DNA from 3 places in the Bovifimicola ammoniilytica genome. Region 2 is predicted to be linked to each of the others. Evidence: predicted binding sites of a transcription regulator. Region 2 holds the regulator's gene; each other region holds the start of a gene.
The links. The regulator HrcA, encoded in region 2, represses chaperone genes, less so after heat shock. The targets are predictions, from matches to a motif close to TGTTAGCACTCNNNNNNNNNGAGTGCTAACA.

Region 1: the regulator HrcA is predicted to act here: its motif matches at 1,379-1,409, upstream of OCV48_RS11680 (co-chaperone GroES).
Region 3: the regulator HrcA is predicted to act here: its motif matches at 1,518-1,548, upstream of OCV48_RS10995 (Hsp20/alpha crystallin family protein).

What each region holds. Positions count from the first base shown of each region.
Region 1 is NZ_JAOQJN010000009.1:51,481-56,090, reverse strand. Features, by position in the region: gene groL (chaperonin GroEL) at 1-1,024, opposite strand, end outside; gene OCV48_RS11680 (co-chaperone GroES) at 1,041-1,325, opposite strand; gene OCV48_RS11675 (DNA-3-methyladenine glycosylase family protein) at 1,587-2,465, opposite strand; gene OCV48_RS11670 (Cof-type HAD-IIB family hydrolase) at 2,481-3,275, opposite strand; gene OCV48_RS11665 (hypothetical protein) at 3,538-3,963, shown strand; gene OCV48_RS11660 (DUF6062 family protein) at 4,127-4,610, opposite strand, start outside.
Region 2 is NZ_JAOQJN010000004.1:70,974-75,583, forward strand. Features, by position in the region: gene OCV48_RS06045 (pyridoxal-phosphate-dependent aminotransferase family protein) at 1-276, shown strand, start outside; gene OCV48_RS06050 (DHH family phosphoesterase) at 574-1,554, shown strand; gene hrcA (heat-inducible transcriptional repressor HrcA) at 1,723-2,781, shown strand; gene grpE (nucleotide exchange factor GrpE) at 2,801-3,472, shown strand; gene dnaK (molecular chaperone DnaK) at 3,621-4,610, shown strand, end outside.
Region 3 is NZ_JAOQJN010000008.1:71,129-75,738, forward strand. Features, by position in the region: gene OCV48_RS10985 (DUF1858 domain-containing protein) at 28-231, opposite strand; gene OCV48_RS10990 (DUF362 domain-containing protein) at 502-672, shown strand; gene OCV48_RS10995 (Hsp20/alpha crystallin family protein) at 915-1,376, opposite strand; gene OCV48_RS11000 (hypothetical protein) at 1,577-2,986, opposite strand; gene OCV48_RS11005 (helix-turn-helix transcriptional regulator) at 3,011-4,414, opposite strand.

The DNA of each region.
Region 1 (4,610 bases), on a different contig from region 2:
CCTGAATATCTTCTTTCTTGCCTTCGCCATCAACGATAACTGTATTCTCTTTCTGAACTTTAACAGATTTAGCTCTGCCAAGCATATCCATTGTTGTATCTTTAAGTTCTAAGCCGAGTTCTTCTGAAATTACCTGACCACCTGTTAATATAGCAATATCTTTAAGCATTTCTTTACGTCTGTCACCGTATCCAGGAGCTTTAACAGCTACTACATTGAATGTACCTCTTAATTTATTAACAATTAATGTTGTAAGGGCTTCACCTTCAACATCTTCAGCGATAATTAATAATTTAGCACCTGACTGTACAATCTGCTCAAGTATAGGTAAAATGTCCTGAATATTTGTTATCTTCTTATCTGTAATAAGAATATATGGATTGTCAAGTTCAGCTTCCATCTTATCCATATCTGTTGCCATATAAGCTGAAATGTAACCACGGTCAAACTGCATACCTTCAACTAAATCTAATTCTGTCATCATAGTCTTAGATTCTTCGATTGTGATTACACCATCATTAGATACTTTTTCCATAGCATCTGCAACCATATTACCTACTTCTTCATCACCTGCTGAAATAGCTGCGACTTTAGCAATCTGGTCTTTGCCATTAACTTTGCTGCTCATCTTAGAAATAGCTTTAACAGCTTCCTCTGTCGCTTTCTTCATACCTTTTCTTAAGATAATTGGATTAGCACCTGCTGCAAGGTTCTTCATACCTTCATTAATCATTGCCTGTGCAAGAACTGTAGCTGTAGTAGTACCATCACCTGCTACATCATTAGTCTTTGTTGCAACTTCTTTAACTAACTGTGCACCCATATTTTCAAATGGATCTTCGAGTTCAATTTCTTTTGCAATTGTAACACCATCATTTGTAATTAATGGTGCACCAAATGATTTATCAAGTACAACGTTTCTTCCTTTTGGTCCAAGTGTAACTTTTACTGTATCTGCTAACTGGTTAACACCTGCTTCTAATGCTTTACGAGCTTCTGCTCCGTATTTAATTTCCTTTGCCATAATCTGATTCCTCCTATTATTCTACTATTGCAAGAATATCATTCTGTCTAACAATTATATATTCTTCTTCGTCAATTTTAACTTCTGTTCCTGAATATTTAGAGTAAATAACTTTATCTCCAACTTTAACTTCCATTTTAACTTCTTTACCATCAACCATTCCGCCAGGTCCTACTGCTACAACCTCTGCCTGCTGTGGCTTTTCTTTTGCCTGACCAGGTAATACGATACCCGATTTTGTAGTTTCTTCAGCTACTAACTGTTTTAATACAACTCTGTCATTTAATGGTACTAATTTCATTATAATTCCTCCATTCTGCTACTATATAATTATGTTTTTATTTCCTTAGTGGTTATTAGCACTCTTTATGCTTGAGTGCTAATTTCTGCCTATTATATTAAGTCTAAGACCTCTATTCTGCAAGTTTAACAGTTTTTCTATTTCTTTCTGTTTTCTTGTATATCTCTTATTTTCTTTAATTTTCTTTAATTTTCTTATTTTTTCATTTTTTTAATATATTTTATAGGTTTAACCTTAAAAGTTTTTTAATTACTAAACTTATCATTTTCCGAGTCCGTTTTCTCTGGCATAATAGAACAGATATTGCTGTGCATACCCACCATATTCACCGAATTTATCTTTTGCAAAGCTCATTATCTCATTATTAGGTGTCTCTTTATGAAAATACATAGATTCCATTATTCGCTTAATCCACACGTCAACTGGAAATGCATTTCTGAAACCTAACGAGAATAAAAGCACGCAGTTTGCAACCTTTTCGCCTACACCTTTTATCTTGATTAACTCGTTTTTAGCATCTCCGTATGACATTTTACTTAGTATTTCATCTGTAAATTTCTCATCACTAGTGATTCTGTCTGCTGCTGATTTCAAATATGCTGCCCTGAAGCCTGTTTTACATTCTCTGTAGTCGTCTTCGCTAATATGTTCCAATGTTCTTTTATCCGGAAATGAATAGAACTTCTTATCACCTATGTTTCCAAGATATTCACCATATTTTTCAGAAATATCACTAACTATCTTCTTTATATGCGGAATCTGCTTATTCTGTGAAATTATAAACGACATCAGTGTCTCTATGAATTCCTGATTAAGTATTCTCACACCATAATTCACATTAATGGCTTCTTTTAGTCTGTTATCAGCAATAATCAGATGTTCTTTTATACTTCCATAATCTCTTTCAAGATCAAAATATCTTACCCATTTTTTTACAAATGTGCTTTCGTCAATGTCAAAACAGGTAATGCAGTCTTTATCCTGCTTTATATGAAGAAGATTTCTGCCATTTACCACTCCATATTCGTCTTCTGCAATTTTATCAAAGTGAAAACACTGCCCACACTCTAATGTCTGTGAAACATTGAAATCTTTGACATCCTCTAATATTATATTCCTGTCCTTAGTTATTATTCTCATTAAAATTGTACCTCGTTAGATTAATCCAAACCTTTCTAATGCATTTTTTATGCCGCCTTTATCGTAATCCTCGGTTGTATACTTCATTTCTTTTTTTAATTTCTCCGAAGCATTCCCCATAGCCACGCCATAATTAACATATTTAAGCATCTCGTAGTCATTCATACTGTCACCAAATGCATAAGTATTCTCCCATGGAATATCTAAATATTTAATCATTTTTTCGATTCCATATGCCTTTGAATATCCCTTAGGAATCATTTCCACATAATCTTCGTCATGATTAACAAGAGTAAATCTATCTGCATATTCCTTTTTAAAATCCTTCATATCACTTACATTAATGGCTGCACCACTTAACTTTGATGCTGATATTTCATCTATATTCTCAATGTTACCTATATGATTTCCTGGTGTCTTAATATATATGTCATATACTGATTTATACTTTTCAGGCATTCTTTCAAGGTCAAAGCATACACATTCAATTCCCTCTGCGATTGCCATTATATTGTGTTTCTTCATTGCATCTACTGTTTCATTAAGTAAATCCTTATCAAGCACATAACGATATATTTCCTCACCGTTATATTCTGCATAAGTGCCGGCACCTGCTATAATTCCATCGAATCCGATGTTCAATATCTCCGAAAATACTATTGATTTGGTTCGTCCTGTACATATAACTGCGATATGCCCATTCTCTCTTAATTGCTTTATTGCCTGTATTGTATCCTTAGGAATTCCTTTATTATACATATATATCGTACCGTCGATATCAAAAAATACTATTTTTCTGTCTTTTGTCATTTCTATTTCTCCATTCTGAATAAGATCCATATATCATATAATAGAATATCATCTTAATTTTTTTTTAACAAGAAGTAACATAAAACTTAATATAAAATTTCTGAATTTTTTATTATTAAGCCTTTATTTTTTGTGCTAAACGTATTACAATATATACATCAATATTGGCCGCTTACAAACTTATAATTATATATTTTTTCTATAATTATGAATTTCGTAACTGCCTGAATTATAATAAATTTTTGAAAGGAGTATTGAACATATGGCTAAAAAATTCGGTAAAGCTCTGATATTTACTGCTGTTGCAGGTGCTATCGCAGCAGGAGGAGTTGCTCTTTATAACAAATATAAGGCTTCATCAGATGATTTTGATGATGATAGTCTTGACTTTGATGATGAAGATGATGATTTCGATGATGACACAGAAGATGATGATTTTGACACAGACGAGGATGATGTAAAATCATCTGACAGAGAATATGTTTCTATTCCAAGAGATAATTCTAAAGAAGAAGCTGCTTCTGATTATAAAGTTAATGTCGATGTATCAATTGATACTACAGGTTTTAAGGCTGATGATGATACTGATTCAGAAGATGATGTTGAAGCTGAAGATACTGTTAATGATGTTGAAGCTAAAGATACTAGTGTTAAAGAAGCTGTTGCTAAGGCTGATACAGAAGAATAATCCGGTATAGAATGAATAAAGAATGTTGCTTGCGACATTCTCCGCTTGCGGCGGAGCGTTTTTTACTTACCAGGACAATTCCAACGAAATTTCCTGGTAAGTAATAACACCTTTCCTTATAGTCAAGGCTTTAAAACCTTATTATAACGGAAAGGTGTTTTTACTACATATTTCCCTCATCTGTAACTGTTTTAGTTATAGCTCTTGGAAGCGCATCTTTAGAATTCTTCCATGGCTCATCCTTATGTCTATAATCAAACTTATCTATGAACCATTCTAAATCATCTGTTACTCTCTTCATGTTCTCCAGATATATTCTATTGGTAGCATCTATAAAACCATCTAAAGCAGCTCCACTAAGATTATCTTTTGCCTGAACTAAAAGTGCCTCATAATGTTTAGTGCAAAATCCTTTTGAACTCTCATATTTTCTTTTGAAACTATCCTCTTTATCCCAGAGATAATGTACAGTTCTAATATATCTTTTGAAAGTTTCTTCAATCTTATTACATACATAGCAGGAATTATTAAGATTATTAAGATAATCTGTTAACGGTGATATGTCCTTTTTCTTAAATAATGTACTTGCCTTACCACCCTGCGACAACTTTTCTATATCTTTATTTGTCTTTACCATATGAGAATGT
Region 2 (4,610 bases):
GCTGATAAGGTAAGAACAACACTTAAGGAAGCTGGCTTTACATTTTATCAGAATTCAGGCTTCTCTAATACTGTAACAGTATTTAATGTGCCTGAGGGAATGACAGCAGATTATATATTAGAAGAAATGAAGAAAAGATATGGTATTATGCTTGCAGGTTCGTTTGGCGAATTCGAGGGAAAAGTAATAAGAATCGGACATATGGGTGAAAATGCTTATATGGATAAAGTAGATGAAGTACTTAAGGGAATTATGGAGATTTGTGGAAAACAGTAAGTAAATAGATGATTTAAAGCCGAGTTATTCAATAATTCGGCTTTTATTTACTTATCAGGAAATTTCGTTGAAATTGTCCTGTTAAGTAAATAACGCTCCGCGAGGATCGCATTGCGGCGGAGCGGAAAATGTTGCTATCGTAATCCGCCGCAGGCGGAGAATGTCGCAAGCGACATTCTTTATTATTGAAAATGTTCTGAAAGCTGGTAGACTTATTGAAAGATAAGTAATAATATAGGGTTTGGATAAGTAATTAATGTGAAAAAGAAAAAAATGACATAGAAATGAGGAAGAAATATGGCTTGGAATGATTTAGTAGAGTTATTAAAGGGGCATAAGACTTATTTACAGACACATAATTTCCCGGATCCTGATGCGATAGCGAGTGCATTTGGTATGCAGCAGTTCCTAAAGAAACATGATATTGAGACAACCTTATGCTATTGTGGAGCAATTGACAAGATATCGACAAAGAAGATGCTTACGGAATTCGGAATTGATATTAAGGAATATAATCAGATTACTGATATGCAGGAAGAGGATTATATAGTAACAATTGATGGACAGAAATATAATTCGAATTTCAATGATTTACCGGGTGATGAGGTAGCATGTATAGACCATCATCCAACCTTTATAGAATGTACTTATAGATATAAAGATATAAGAATAGCTGGTTCATGTGCAACATTAGTAACTGAATATTATGTAGAAAGTGGAACCCCAATGGACAGAAATGTTGCATCAGCGTTAATGTATGGGCTTAGAATGGATACAGCTTCACTTACAAGAGGTGTAACAGAATTAGATATAGAAATGTTTGGATATTTATATAAATATGCTGATAATGACAAGATAACCAAATTCTACATTAATAATATGGAAATGTCTGATTTAAAAGCATATGGTGCTGCAATTGAGAATATAAGTGTTATTAACGGAATTGGTTTTGCTTATATTCCATTTGATTGTAATGATGGGCTTATAGCCATGATTTCAGATTTCATCTTATCTCTAAATGAGGTGAATGTCTGTATAGTATATGCCGATAGAAATGGCGGATATAAGTTATCAGTACGAAGCGTTGATGAAAAGATACATTCGGGAAAGCTTACTGCAGAAGCATTGAAAGGAATCGGCGACGGCGGCGGACATTCATTTATGGCTGGCGGAGTTATATATAGTGACATAGATGAATATATGAAAGATAATATAGAAGCAGAAGTTCAAAAGAGATTTTTAAATGCAGTAAATAAAGGTTGTGAGAACGTAAGGTAAACGAAAAATAGTAAAAAATAATAAATATAAAAATTTTTTAAAATTAGTGTTGACAAATGAAAACTCAAGTGATATCTTATGGATATGAAGTAATTAGCACTCTAATCAAGTGAGTGCTAACAACAAACATCATAACACATGAAACGCATCATGAAAGGAACGGTGTACATGGAACTTGATGAAAGAAAACTAAAGATACTTAATGCAGTTATCAAAAGTTATCTTAATACCGGAGAGCCGGTTGGTTCAAGAACAATATCTAAAGAGACAGATTTGAATCTGAGTTCAGCAACTATTAGAAATGAAATGGCAGACTTAGAGGAGATGGGTTACATTGTCCAGCCACATACATCTTCGGGAAGAATTCCAACTGATGCAGGATATCGACTATATGTTGATAAACTTATGGAAGATAAGACAAATGAATTAGACATTAAAGAAAAAAATCTTAACGATATGAAAGATTTTCTTGATGAAAAAGTCGAAAAGGTTGAAGAATTACTACAGAATACGGCAAAACTTTTAGCTATGAATACTAATTATGCAACGATGATTACTACACCGGTTGCAAGAAATTCAAGAAAGTTAAAGTTTGTACAGTTGTCTTTAATTGAAGAAGATAAATTGTTGTGTGTAGTTGTAACTGAAGGTAACATAATTAAGAATAGGATTATTACTCTCAAGGAAAGCTTAGATAGTGAAACAATATTAAAACTTAATATTTTGTTTAACAGTAGTCTTAACGGATTGGCACTTGAAGAGATGAATATTGGTTTGATTTCTAAGATGACGGGAAGTGCACCGGAACATATGGAATTAGTAAGAGATATAATAGAGGCAATCGGTTTGGCTCTTGCTAATGAAGATGATCTCAAGATATATACAAGTGGTGCAACGAACATTTTTAAATATCCTGAACTTAGCGAAAGCAGTACAGCAAGTGAGATAATAAGTACATTTGAAGAAAAACAACTGCTCACAAGTCTTATAGATAAAGATGATAAGACAGATGATAAGAAAGAAATTCAGGTATACATTGGAAATGAGACTCCGGTACAGACTATGAAAGATTGTAGTGTAGTAACCGCAACTTACGAAATAGAAGATGGAGTCAGAGGAACAATCGGTATTATCGGTCCGAAGAGAATGGATTATGAAAAAGTAGTCGAAACTCTTAAGACTGTTAAAACACAATTAGATGAGAAATTTAAAAAGCAAAATGAATAGGAAAGGTGGTATATAATAAGTGACAGATAATAAAATAGATAAAGACAATACAGATAAAGGCAATACAGATAAAGCAGAGGAAGTGGTTGAAGAAACAACAGAAGATGTAACAGAAGAAGTTACAGATGATGTGACAAATGAAACTGAGAATTCTGGAGCAGAAGCTACAGAAAATGAATCAGCAGATGAAGATAACAACCAGAATTCAAAAGAGGGTGAAAAGAAAGGGCTCTTCAAGAAAGATAAGAAGAAAGATAAAAAAGATGAATTGATTGAAGAACTTACTGATAAATATAAGAGAACATTTGCAGAGTTTGATAACTTCCGTAAACGTTCAGAAAAAGAAAAATCAGCTATGTATGAAGTCGGAGCAAAAGATGTGATTGAAAAGATTTTACCAGTAGTTGATAACTTTGAAAGAGGTTTCAAAGCAGTTTCTGAAGAAGAATTAGCAACACCTTTTGCAGAGGGAATGGATAAGATTTACAAACAATTATTAAAGACATTAGAAGACCTTGGTGTTAAAGAAATTGAAGCCGAGGGCAATGAATTTGATCCTAGTCTTCACAACGCAGTAATGCATGTAGAAGATGAAACATTAGGTGAGAATATTGTAGCGGAGGTATTACAGAAAGGCTATATGTATAGAGATTCGGTAGTACGTCATAGTATGGTTAAGGTTGCAAACTAAACAGACAATTGCAAAATATAATGGTTTAGAGCTGCTTTAATAATAGCATAGCAGATACATTATCTGACAGGTATTTTGCAAATAATATATAGATTATTAAAGACATTAACACTATTTTAGAAAATTTATTATTTAGGAGGAATTAATTATGAGTAAAATTATAGGTATTGACTTAGGAACAACAAACTCATGTGTAGCAGTTATGGAAGGTGGTAAACCTACAGTTATTGCTAACCAGGAAGGACTTAGAACTACACCATCAGTTGTAGCATTTACAAAGACAGGAGAAAGACTTGTAGGTGATCCGGCAAAACGTCAGGCTGTTACAAACGCAGAAAAGACTATTTCTTCTATTAAAAGACATATGGGTACAGATTATAAGGTAACTATTGATGATAAGAAATATTCGCCACAGGAAATTTCAGCAATGATTCTTCAAAAATTAAAAGCTGATGCTGAAGGATATCTTGGAGAAAAGGTAAGCGAAGCAGTTATCACAGTTCCAGCATATTTCAATGATGCACAGAGACAGGCAACAAAAGATGCTGGTAAGATTGCAGGACTTGAAGTTAAGAGAATTATCAACGAGCCAACAGCAGCAGCTTTAGCATATGGTCTTGATAATGAAAGTGAACAGAAGATTATGGTATACGATTTAGGTGGTGGTACATTTGATGTATCTATTATCGAAATCGGTGATGGTGTTATCGAAGTTCTTGCTACAAACGGTGATACAAGACTTGGTGGCGATGACTTTGATGAACATTTAACAACATATATGATTAATGAATTTAAGGCTCAGGAGGGTGTTGACCTAAGCACAGATAAGATGGCACTTCAGAGATTAAAGGAAGCAGCAGAAAAAGCAAAGAAAGAATTATCTTCAGCAGCCAGCACAAACATCAATCTTCCATTCATTACAGCAGTTAATGGCGAGCCAAAGCATTTTGATATGACATTAACAAGAGCTAAATTTGATGAATTAACACATGACTTAGTTGAAAGAACAGTTATTCCTGTTCAGAACGCATTAAAAGATGCCGGACTTAATATGTCGGATATTTCAAAAGTATTATTAGTTGGTGGTTCAACACGTATTCCGGCAGTACAGGATAAAGTTAAACAGTTAACAGGTAAA
Region 3 (4,610 bases), on a different contig from region 2:
CTTTCAATTTATTTTATATTTACCCGATTATTTTGTTGCTAAATAATCATTAATCTCTGATACTAATTCATCAGCATTTAATCCGTGAACCATTGCTGCTTCTTCAAGGCTTTCACCCTGTGCAGAAGGACAACCAATGCAATGCATTCCTGAACTAAGGAGAATTGGAATAATTCCATCATCTATTCTAACAATTTCACCAATTAACATATCTTTTGAAACTTTTGACATAAATTACCTCATTTCTGCGATGTTCCGGTTTTTATGCCATTATTCGTATTAACATCGCTAAACAAATAATGACTTTATGGCACAATTATCACTTTTTTCGCCATCGCATACATTATATTACACGGCATTTATTAATGCAACTTTATTTTGTAATTGCACTTTATTTAGAACGTAAAAATACTTGAATAGTTCCTCTATTTGTATTAAAATAGCAATAAGATTTGAACACAAATCTGCGATTTACTTATATATTCTAAAGGAGGAAGAATTATGGCACACGTAATTAACGACGGATGTTTAATGTGTGGAGCTTGCGCTGGCGCCTGTCCAGTAGGAGCAATCTCTGAGGGTGCAGACAAATACGTTATCGATGCTGATACATGTATCGATTGCGGAGCTTGTGAAGGCGGATGTCCAGCAGGCGTTATCTCTGCAGAATAATCATTCCACATTTTTAAAATAAGACAAAATAATAAGACCATTACACTAACTATATTAGGTGTAATGGTCTTATTTGTTAATTATTATTATCTTTTGTATTATCTATTATTCATAGATATGTTTTTTCTTTTCTTTACTTTTGACCTGTTTCTTTTTAAGTGGATGTTTTGGATTCTTATCTGCCATAACTTATCGCCTCTTTTCTATATTTAACAGGTTATATAAGATTCTTCTATCTAAGATTATCCTTCAATAGCAATATATTTGTTTTCTTCAACTTCTTTGGCCTCTTTCTTTGGAACAAAGAGTTTTAAGATACCATGTTTAAATTCACCTTTAATGTCTTCCTGTTTTACTTCACTGCCAACATAAAAGCTTCTCTCACATGCTCCGGCATAACGTTCCCTACGAATGTAATGTCCAGTTTCTTTATCCTTTTCATCTTTGTCAAGACCTTTAGCTGCGCTAATTGTCAGGTAACCATTTTCAAGTGAAGCCTTAACTTCATCTTTTGTAAATCCAGGTAAGTCAATTTCTAATTCATAACCGTTATCATTCTCTTTAATATCGGTTTTCATTATTCTTCCTGCTTTCTTACCATATAATTTCTTATCCACATTTCTCATATCTTTATCATTATAAAATGGGAAATCATCAAACCAGTCATCAAATAAATTTTCTCCAAAAATACTAGGCATTAACATAAGTCATCTCTCCTTTTCTAAAATACTATGTTTGTTTACCATGTTTCTCTGGAACTGGGATGTTCAGGGAGCTCATAGGACTTACTTCATATCCTTTTTTTGCATCCCTTTCCTTTGTTCTAGGTGTAATATAACACTTATTATTAGCAATGTCAAGAGGTGAGTGCTATTTTTTTGTGAACATTTTGTGAACATTCTTTTTATTCATTTATTCTATTTTTAAATGCGGACACAGCAACAATAATTCCTGCAATCATTATTATTACTAATTCCATAACCTGCGTAGTATCACCAGTCTTTGGAGCTTTTGCATTTGACGTTTTTGTATCTGTTGCTTTCTCTTCTAAATTGTTATTATCGTTCTTACCAATAACTTCATTGCTATTATTATCATTATTATCAGAATCATTTCTGCTATTATCATCTGTGCTATATACAAGTGCATATGTCGAAAATTTATCCGTGTCAAATGAAATTGTACCGTTTTCCTTATCATAGATAACCGGTATCTTAGCAAATGATTTGCTTCCGTCAGCCTCCATATGCTCGCGAATTATATAAAAGCTGCCATCTTTGCCCTTTAAATCATCAGCAAGATTAAATGTAACTGTCAGATTATTGGTAAGTTCTGTTAACTTATTTTCCCATGCTTCAGTCTTGTTTCCTTTATTAATAACACTGTATAAATTCATGTCAAGATATGCGCTTACCACGTCATTTCCCACATTTTCTTTTATATCACCCTCTAAAACAGCTGCCTCATTTTCTGACAAATCCTTAACTTCTAGTCGGATATTGCCTGAATCCACAACATTTTCACCATTAGAAATGCTTCCTGACTTCACATCCGAACTCTCTGTATTAATAATATCATTTGTCTTAGTAAATAAAGCACTCAGATGAAGATTTGTACGAGGCATTATAAATGTAAATGTACTGACTTCGCTGCCTGCTGTTATTGTGTTTCCGTTTAATGAACCTGCCACAAACTGATAACCATAATCAGGCTTAATTTTTACAGTAACCATACTATCAGGTTTAATTGCCACCAGACCAACTTTTTCATTCTGGTCATTTATATTTTCAATGCCGTTGCTTCCATCAGGCAGTATTGCTGAGATTATCCTGACACTTCCATTTGCAACCTTACCATCTTCACCAAATGTATCGTCATAAGCCCAGGTAACCGTATAGACACCGCTGCCCGCCTTACTTATCTCGATATCATACATATCTGCTTCTGCAACGGTGTAGACCTGCCAGCCATCTTCTTCCACACCATCTACTTTATCTCCATTAATTTTAGCCTCAATGGAATATCCAAACTGCGGAAGAATTGATATCTTATGCATATCAGCTTTTTCCACATTAACCATATTATCTGTTACCACGCAATCATCAACTTTAATGTATGGTCCAAAAGTATCTAATAATTCCAGTCCTGACTTAATGTTTACTGTTACCGTCTTAGGATTAACTAATCTTACATCTGCGCCTTGCACATTTTCACCTGATAGCATTGTCCCAAACACACATATCATAACTAAGCCTAGTAACCATGCCATTTTATTCTTAAATTTTAATGACTTTTTCTTCTTTGTCTTAACCATATTTCTCACCTGCTTTCTCATATTTTATACATTCTTTCTCCAATTATAATAAAACTGTATAAGACCAATACGTGATTTCGTATCAGTTTTATTATTCAAATTGGTTATATGTCTGTATAACACTGCTCTCGACATTGAGATTTTAACCGCTATATCCTGTACATTTTCATCAGAAATTAACAGCGTTTTCAGCACTTCACTTTCCCTTGGCGTAAGTGAGAATTTCTCACAGAATGTCCGGAATTTTTCTTCTTCATCTGCCTCATAAGTCACTTTTTCCTTTTCATCTGTATCTGTTTTTCTTTCAAACTGATTTGAATAAATATACAGAACAATACTTATCAACGCAAACAGGCATAAAGCTGTGATTATAATTAGCATTACGTCGTTCTTAAGCAGGGCAACTGACAACGCTCCCGTAAGTATGGCGCACAAATTATTAGTAGCACGCCCAAGTCCCGCAAAAAGTTTCGGGACTTTCGTATTCCCCGACAACTCTATAAATGCTGTAGAAAAGAACACAACAAAGAACCCTGCCGAGATGTAGAAAAGTATTAACCCAACTAAGAAAGGTCCTCCCAGTTCAGTAACTACGACACATATTGTAGACAACAGCGTTACACAATACATTGTAATATTCATATATTTTCGTTCACCAATATCATATATAAAGCCTGCCATCAGACCGCTTAGAGCAAGAATAAGCCGTGGCCATTGTCCAATATCGACGCTCCCGCCTGCGTGTACTAAAGTTACGGAAATATTTAATGTAGAGAAAATGCAGCTCATAAGTACAACTGCAAGTGTCAAGGCTACACCTGCAATTAAAGGGCTCTTCATATTTCCCATTCCATTTATGTACAATACATTTTCATCTGGTATATAATCTTCTAACTTCATAATCAGCACCACGAATACTGCTAGTGTCACTGCTACGAATACCGATTCTCCAAGTTCACTAAATACCAGATTATTATTAATAAACTGCATAAATATACCAAGTGCATACGCAATACCAATATTTTCTGCTAAATGTTTACGCTCGCTTATGACAACGCTGAATATATAATGAATCTCACCTCCTAATATTCCTAATACAGCAAACAACAGACACCCCGGCAGCAATACTGACATATACGAACTGTGCCTGCATATCGTAAAAATGCATATTATACCGGCCAATGCGCTTGCAAATGCCATAATGTATTTGCTGCTGCCACTTATGATTTTGTCCAGTATCGGATATAAGAAGAATCCCATACAGCTTGCTCCAAGAATATAGCTTTCTGCCAACACCACACTCTCTGAACTTGCAACATATGTCATCATATTGTCAAACATATATTCTGCGCCCAGAAATACAAAGTTGAAAAATGCCAATGCGACTACAGACAAAATTCTTTTTCTGTTTTCTAAATCTATCTTCATTCGTGTAGTGTTCCTCTCTTCTTAAATCTAATAATTAAAACTCAGATTTCAAACTTTATGCTTTATACTTCAACTTTCAAGTTTCAAATCTCTAATCTCTAATCTCTAATCTCTAATCTCTAATCTCTAATCTCTAATCAATATTATATATATTACAAGATTTATGTCTATATTATAAACAAATGTCACCCATATT